Regions from separate parts of the Cellvibrio sp. KY-YJ-3 genome, predicted to be linked through region 2. Evidence: predicted binding sites of a transcription regulator. Region 2 holds the regulator's gene; each other region holds the start of a gene.

Region 1 (2,269 bases), 1.2 Mb from region 2:
GCCTGCCGCTGGAAGAAAATATAGAGGGTTTTCTGCTGAGCCTGGAACAACCGGGAGTTTCGCTTGCTGAAACTACGCCGGAATTGGTGTCTGAACTTCAGCTTGCGGGGGTGTTAAACCCGGCAGCTGATACTGAGGCGATATTGCCTCCAGCATTTGCTAATCAGTTGGCAGCTATGTCTGGTACGCCCCTCAGTGGTACTGCAGCGTCACCCCTAACATCGCTGGCTAATAATGGCGTATCTACAAACTTGCTAACCCCTGAGTTGATGGCGGAAGGGGAAATCTTGGCGCTTTCACAAGAGGGTGATTCGGAATTGTTAGTGGCTGATGGGGAGGTGTCAGATAACCCCGATTTGCTGTTACTGAACGCCAAAACCATTATGAACAAGCTGGCTGAAGCCAGTGCCAGCTCGCTGGATAAAGGCTCACCGGCAGGGGATTTGCCCAAGGCATTAACTGCTGCGGCTCCTGCCGTGGAGGCGCTCAGTCGCTTGAATGAAGCTCCGTCACCGGCGGCACGAAGTTTTGTGGTGCAAACCGGTGTGCCGGTCGCTCTTGGGCAACCGCAATGGGGTCAGGCGGTAGGTGAGCGGGTGTTATGGCTGGCGGCGCAAAATGTCAGTGCAGCAGAAATTCGCCTCGACCCACCCGAGCTGGGGCCGATGCAGGTGAGAGTCAGCGTTAATCAGGAGCAGGTAAACGTCAGCTTCACCAGTCCTCACCCTGCGGTGCGCGAAGTATTGGATCAACAATTAAACCGCTTGCGCGAGATGTTTTCGGAGCAGGGGTTAAATCTGGTGGATGTTGATGTCTCGGATAAATCGTTTGCCCAGCAAGATCAGGAGCGGGGTGAAGCGAGAAAAAATGGAACATCAGCTGCAGAGGATGAGGAGCTTGCGCCATTAACCAGTTCGATACTTGTCTCTAATCGCTTGGTGGATCATTACGCCTGATCCAAACTTTCTTTCTTAAACACTCAATCCTCCATTGCATAAGCATTCTGGCGTGTGCCCCTGATTCAGGGCACACGCTAGCGCATTGTTTTTTCTCGCTTTTATAGGCTATTTCCCGCGCTAAACTTCGCAAAGCCCGGTTCCACTGCTAAGCTTCCTAGGGCGATACTGGCATAAGTATTGCTCGACCTCTTTTAAGTCCGCTATTAGCCCAAGAAAGTGACGGAGTTTTGACATGGCTCAGGCCCCCAAAAAAGCAAACGATGCCGGCGCTGATGCCGATGCAACCAAGAAAAAGAAAAAACTCCTATTGATGATTGGTGTGGCTGTGGCACTGGTTACGCTTTCTGTGGGGGGGACTGTGATTGCGCTTAAAATGTTGTCACCACCCGCCGCCGAAACTCCAGCCGCTGATGAAGCACCTGCACCTACCTTAGCTCCGGCTATTTATTTTGAAATGACCCCCAATTTCACCATTAACTTTACCGTTAACGGTCGTCAGCGTTATCTACAGGCAGCGATTACACTTTTATACCGCGACCCGGCATTGGAAAGTTTATTAACCCTGCACATGCCCGCTATTCGCAACGGCTTGGTGATGTTGTTAAGCAGTAAAAATTTTGATGAGTTGCAAACGCCGGAAGGTAAAGAGCAACTTAAAGCCGACTCCTTGGTAGTTATTCAAGCACTGCTAAAAAAAGAACAGGATGCACTGGCTGCCAGCGACCCCGAGAAAGAAGTCCCGCTCGCGACGATTGAGCAAGTTCTGTTCACCAATTTTGTAATGCAATAAGGAAACCGCCGTGCAAGATTTACTCTCGCAAGACGAAATTGACGCGCTCCTTCATGGTGTCGATGACGGCGATATAGATACCGACTCGGACATAGAACCGGGTACGGTCAAAACCTATGACCTGACCAGTCAGGATCGTATTGTGCGTGGGCGTATGCCTACGCTGGAAATGATCAACGAACGTTTTGCGCGTTACACTCGCATCAGTATGTTCAACCTGTTGCGTCGCACCGCCGATGTTTCGGTTGGCGGCGTGCAAATTCAAAAGTTTGGCGAATACGTGCACACACTTTATGTGCCTACCAGTTTAAATATGGTGAAGTTTCGCCCGCTGCGCGGTACGGCATTAATTATTCTGGATGCGCGTTTGGTATTTAAATTAGTGGACAATTTTTTTGGTGGCGATGGCCGTCACGCAAAAATTGAAGGACGCGAATTTACGCCAACGGAATTGCGGGTGGTGCAAATGGTATTGAATCAGGCGTTTGTGGATTTAACCGAAGCCTGGAAAGCCGTTTTC
Region 2 (2,269 bases):
AACGCCTTAACCACCCGACAAACAACTTGACAAGTAATATTATTTGGCTACTAGGCATAAAGCTTGCTTAAGTATGTTGCTTGAAGCGCAAACCCTGACTAAACTCCACCTAACAGATGTTTTCCATCCCGCGTTAAATAAGGGTTTGTTGCTACAACAATGAAACAATCTCTCCAGCTTAAACTCGGCCAACAGCTGACAATGACTCCCCAACTGCAACAGGCGATACGTCTTTTGCAGCTCTCCACGCTGGATCTTCAACAGGAAATCCAGGAGGCACTCGAATCCAATCCCATGCTGGAAGTTGAGGAAGGTTTTGACTCAGCAACTACCAGCAGCGATTATGAAGGCAGTGCGGACGATAAGATTGATTACACCCGCCAACAGGAAATTGCTGCAGAATCCGGCACCGACAATAGCGCCGACTTCAGTGCCAGCGACAATTTCTCGTCATCAACCGCTGATAACTTCAACGAACCTGGCTACGGCGAATCTGAAAGTTTTGGCGAGGGCGAAAGCTTTAGCGATGGGGAATCCTTTGGTGATAGCGATGTCTATGGTGAAGGCGATAGTTTCAGCGCCGACAGCGGTGACTGGAGCGACTCGATTCCCAGCGATTTACCGGTAGATACCAGCTGGGACGATGTTTACCAAACCTCATCAACCGGCAGCTCCAGCAACTACGATAATGAAGACAATGATTTTGAAAGTCGTCGCGCTGTTACCGACTCACTCTATGATCATTTGATGTGGCAACTCAATTTAACGCCCATGTCAGATCGCGACCGGGTGTTAGCGATGGCAATTATCGACGCGGTTGAACCCAGCGGCATGCTGTCTATTACCATCGAAGAAATATTCGAAGGAATGCGTGGCGATTTTGAAGAGCTGGAACTGGATGAAGTTGTTGCAGTTCAACACCGGCTGCAGCAGTTTGATCCCTGCGGTGTGTGCAGCCAAAACTTATCTGAATGTTTATTGGTGCAGTTACAACAGTTTGACCCCAAAACACCCTTTTTGGATTCGGCAAAATTAATCGCCAAACTTTACTTGCCTATATTGGGTAGTCGCGACTACCGTCAGTTAATGCGCCGCACCAAACTGAAAGAGGCCGAGTTGAGCCAGGCCATCACCCTGATCCAAAGCCTAAACCCTCGCCCAGGCGATATTATTGCCAGTGGTGACACGGAATATGTAGTACCGGATGTGTTCGTTGAAAAGCGCGATGGCCGCTGGATTGTTGAATTAAACCCGGAAATTGCACCGCGCCTGCGTATCAATTCCAATTATGCCTCCATGGTAAAGCGCGCGGACTCGAGCAGCGACAACACATTTCTCAAGGATAATTTGCAAGAAGCCCGCTGGTTCCTGAAAAGTTTACAGAGCCGCAATGAGACTCTGCTTAAAGTAGCCAGTTGTATTGTGGAAAAACAACGCGGGTTTCTCGATTACGGCCCCGAAGCCATGAAGCCGCTGGTGCTGCACGATATCGCTGAAATTGTTGAGATGCATGAATCCACTATTTCGCGGGTAACCACCCAGAAATATATGCACACACCGCAGGGTATCTTCGAACTGAAATACTTTTTCTCCAGCCATGTTAGTACCGATAGCGGCGGCGAGTGCTCTTCAACAGCGATTCGCGCAATTATTAAAAAGTTGGTGAGTGCGGAAAACCCCAAAAAACCGTTGAGCGATAGCAAAATCACCGACCTGCTCGCGGAACAGGGAATTCAGGTAGCGCGTCGTACCATTGCAAAATATCGCGAGTCGCTGAATATTCCACCCTCTAATGAGCGGAAAACCATTTAATTATCATTAACCGGTTATAAATACGAAATTCGGAAGAAAATCACGGACGAGCTGTTAGGTTGTGCTGATCACAACCATTTTGTTTCTATCGAGAGGAAGTATCTATGCAAATAAATATCAGTGGTCATCATTTGGAAGTTACCGATTCGCTGAAAGACTATGTCAGCAGCAAAATTGAGCGCCTGAGCCACCACCACGATCGCATTACCAGTACTCACGTCATCCTCTCCGTCGATAAGTTGATTCAAAAAGCAGAAGCAACCATCCATGTCAGCGGCAAAGATTTGTTTGCGGATGCCACTCACGAAGATCTGTACGCAGCAATTGATTCATTGGCCGATAAGCTGGACCGCCAATTAATCAAGCACAAAGAAAAGATGCGTAGTCATCGCTAACCCACCCTGGAGGCAGCGAGATCATCTCCGCTCACTGCCTCAACAATTGAGAGATTCCTGGT
Region 3 (2,269 bases), 1.4 Mb from region 2:
CAGTTTTTGTTGGAATTAGGCAAGGGCTTTGCGTTTGTCGAGCGCCAACAGCGCATTCATACTGATGATGGCGACTATTACATAGATCTCGTTTTTTACAATTACCTACTGAAGTGTTTTGTTTTGGTGGATTTAAAATTGAATAAACTCAGTCATCAAGATGTTGGGCAAATGGATATGTATGTGCGCCTTTATGAAGAGCAAAAACGCGGGCCAGAAGATAACCCCACCATCGGTTTGATTCTATGCAGCCAACACAACCAAACGGTTGCGCAATATTCAGTGTTAAAAGACAGCCAGCAATTGTTTGCGTCCAAATACTTAACTCTACTGCCGAGTGAAGAAGAATTAAAGCGCGAGTTAGAGCGCGAACGGCAGTTAATTGAAGGACAAATTGGAGAAATGCGAGCCAAATATGATGTTTGATTTTGGTTGCACCAATTACGTAGCGATGCAATTTACACCAACAAAAACGGCTCCCGAGGGAGCCGTTTTTGGTCAATCTGTGTTTGGTTTATTTGCGCGCGTTACGACGGGCAAAACCTAAACCGATCAAACCTAAACCGAACAGCGCAAGAGTGCCTGGTGCTGGAACTTCGGTTTTGCTCAGGGAGACGTTGTCGAGCATGATGCCGATGTTGTCGCCGCCAGCGTGGTTAAACACGATGGAGTTAGCAGTGTTGCTGCTTACGGTGAAGCTGCGGGTCACGGTTTGCCATGGCGCGGTGGGGCTCAGGGTGAATGATTCACTCAGGAATCCACCCAGGGCCAGGGTGAAGCTGTCCGCAGATCCGCCACGTTGGTTGCCGGAAATGTCGAAGCTCAGGTTGTAAGTACCTGCGGCAAGTGACAAGAGCGAGCTGGTCAGTATGCCGGCATTACCACTTGAACCGTCCAGATCCACACATTTACCGCTACCGCCCGCACAGGTGATGCCCCAGCCGTTGGTATTGGCGACGACATCAACGCTACCGCCGGATACACTCCAGTTGCTGAACGCGTTGTAGTTGAGGGTGGAAGTGCCTGCTGCACCTGCTTCTGCGTCAAAGTTGTCCTGAAAAATGATGCCTGCGTTGGCGCCAACACTGAAAAGTGCGGCTGCGCCAAGGCTGATGAGTTGTTTGATTTTCATAACAGATTCCCGATGTAAGTTATTGTGACAGGGTATGTATAGCAATTTTGACGCCATAGTCGCAAGTAATTGATTCCTATCAGTTCATTGAATTTGGCAAAATCACAAATGCATAATTACCCGACACTTTTCGCTGCCAATCCGGTTTTACCCCGGCAAGCCTTCAAAAATCAGCGAGCGATGGATGGCAAAACCCGCTTGCGCGCCATCGCCAATGGCAAAGGTCACGCTGCCCATCGCCCGGCCTAAATCGCCGCAGGCAAATACACCGGGGATTGAGGTCTGTTTGAAATCGTCGGTTTTCACATAAAACCCTACCGGGCTTTCAGCCAGTTCGCAGCCTAACTCCTGCGCGATGGGGCTGGCGGGTTTGGTGAGTGAGGCAACAAACAGCCCGGCCAATTCCACCAACCGGCCATTGGCGAGTTTCACCACGGCGGCCTGCTCGCCGGTAATTTCGGTCACGGCTTCGGTTTCCAGGCGCACATGGCGTGCGGCCAGTTGTTTTAGCTGGAGTTCATCCGGCGTAAAACAATTGTTGGTGAACAGCGTGGTTGGGCCCCAATCGGGAATTAATAACGCCTGGTGCAGCGAGGCTTCGCTCACCGCGAGTACGCCCAGTGGGCCCTGGTTGAGTTCGTAGCCGTGGCAGTAGGGGCAATGAAAAACGGTTTTGCCCCAGCGGTCTTGCAGGCCGGTGATGGCGGGTAAGTGATCGCTTACACCGGTGGCGAGCAGCAGGCGTTTGGCGCTCAGGGTTTGCTGGTCGCGGGTGGTGACCTGGAATAAATCGCCGACTTTTTCCGCGCGCTCCACGGTGCCTTCTATCCAGCTGAGGTTGGGGTAAAGCAGCAGTTGGGCTTTGGCTTCGCTGGCGATCAGTGCGGGGGATTTGCCGTCCTGCCCCAACACCCCGTGGGAATGGGCGGCAAAACGGTTGCGGCGAATGCCGGCATCAATCACCGCCACTTGGCGTCGCCCGCGCGCCAATTGCAGTGCGCCCGCCATACCGGCATAGCTGCCGCCAATCACAATCACATCAAATGTTTGCATGGTTTACTCCTCGGGAAAAATGGCGTGTTCATGGCTACCGGAGAAGCCACGGGCTTGCATGCGTTGGTGGAAATCCTCGCTGAG

The links. The regulator sigma-54, encoded in region 2, starts transcription at its own class of promoters, with help from an activator protein. The targets are predictions, from matches to a motif close to TGGCACANNNNTTGCNNT.
Region 1: a site for sigma-54 is predicted at 1,126-1,143, ahead of D0B88_RS12440 (flagellar basal body-associated FliL family protein). Genes of this name have one in related genera too.
Region 3: a site for sigma-54 is predicted at 1,171-1,188, ahead of D0B88_RS04335 (PEP-CTERM sorting domain-containing protein). Genes of this name have one in related genera too.

Annotation. Positions count from the first base shown of each region.
Region 1 is NZ_CP031727.1:2,950,971-2,953,239, forward strand. It holds gene D0B88_RS12435 (flagellar hook-length control protein FliK) at 1-956, shown strand, start outside; gene D0B88_RS12440 (flagellar basal body-associated FliL family protein) at 1,192-1,749, shown strand; gene fliM (flagellar motor switch protein FliM) at 1,760-2,269, shown strand, end outside.
Region 2 is NZ_CP031727.1:4,125,008-4,127,276, forward strand. It holds gene D0B88_RS17505 (RNA polymerase factor sigma-54) at 160-1,812, shown strand; gene hpf (ribosome hibernation-promoting factor, HPF/YfiA family) at 1,917-2,207, shown strand.
Region 3 is NZ_CP031727.1:1,014,421-1,016,689, forward strand. It holds gene D0B88_RS04330 (YhcG family protein) at 1-426, shown strand, start outside; gene D0B88_RS04335 (PEP-CTERM sorting domain-containing protein) at 515-1,132, opposite strand; gene D0B88_RS04340 (NAD(P)/FAD-dependent oxidoreductase) at 1,280-2,185, opposite strand; gene D0B88_RS04345 (Rrf2 family transcriptional regulator) at 2,189-2,269, opposite strand, start outside.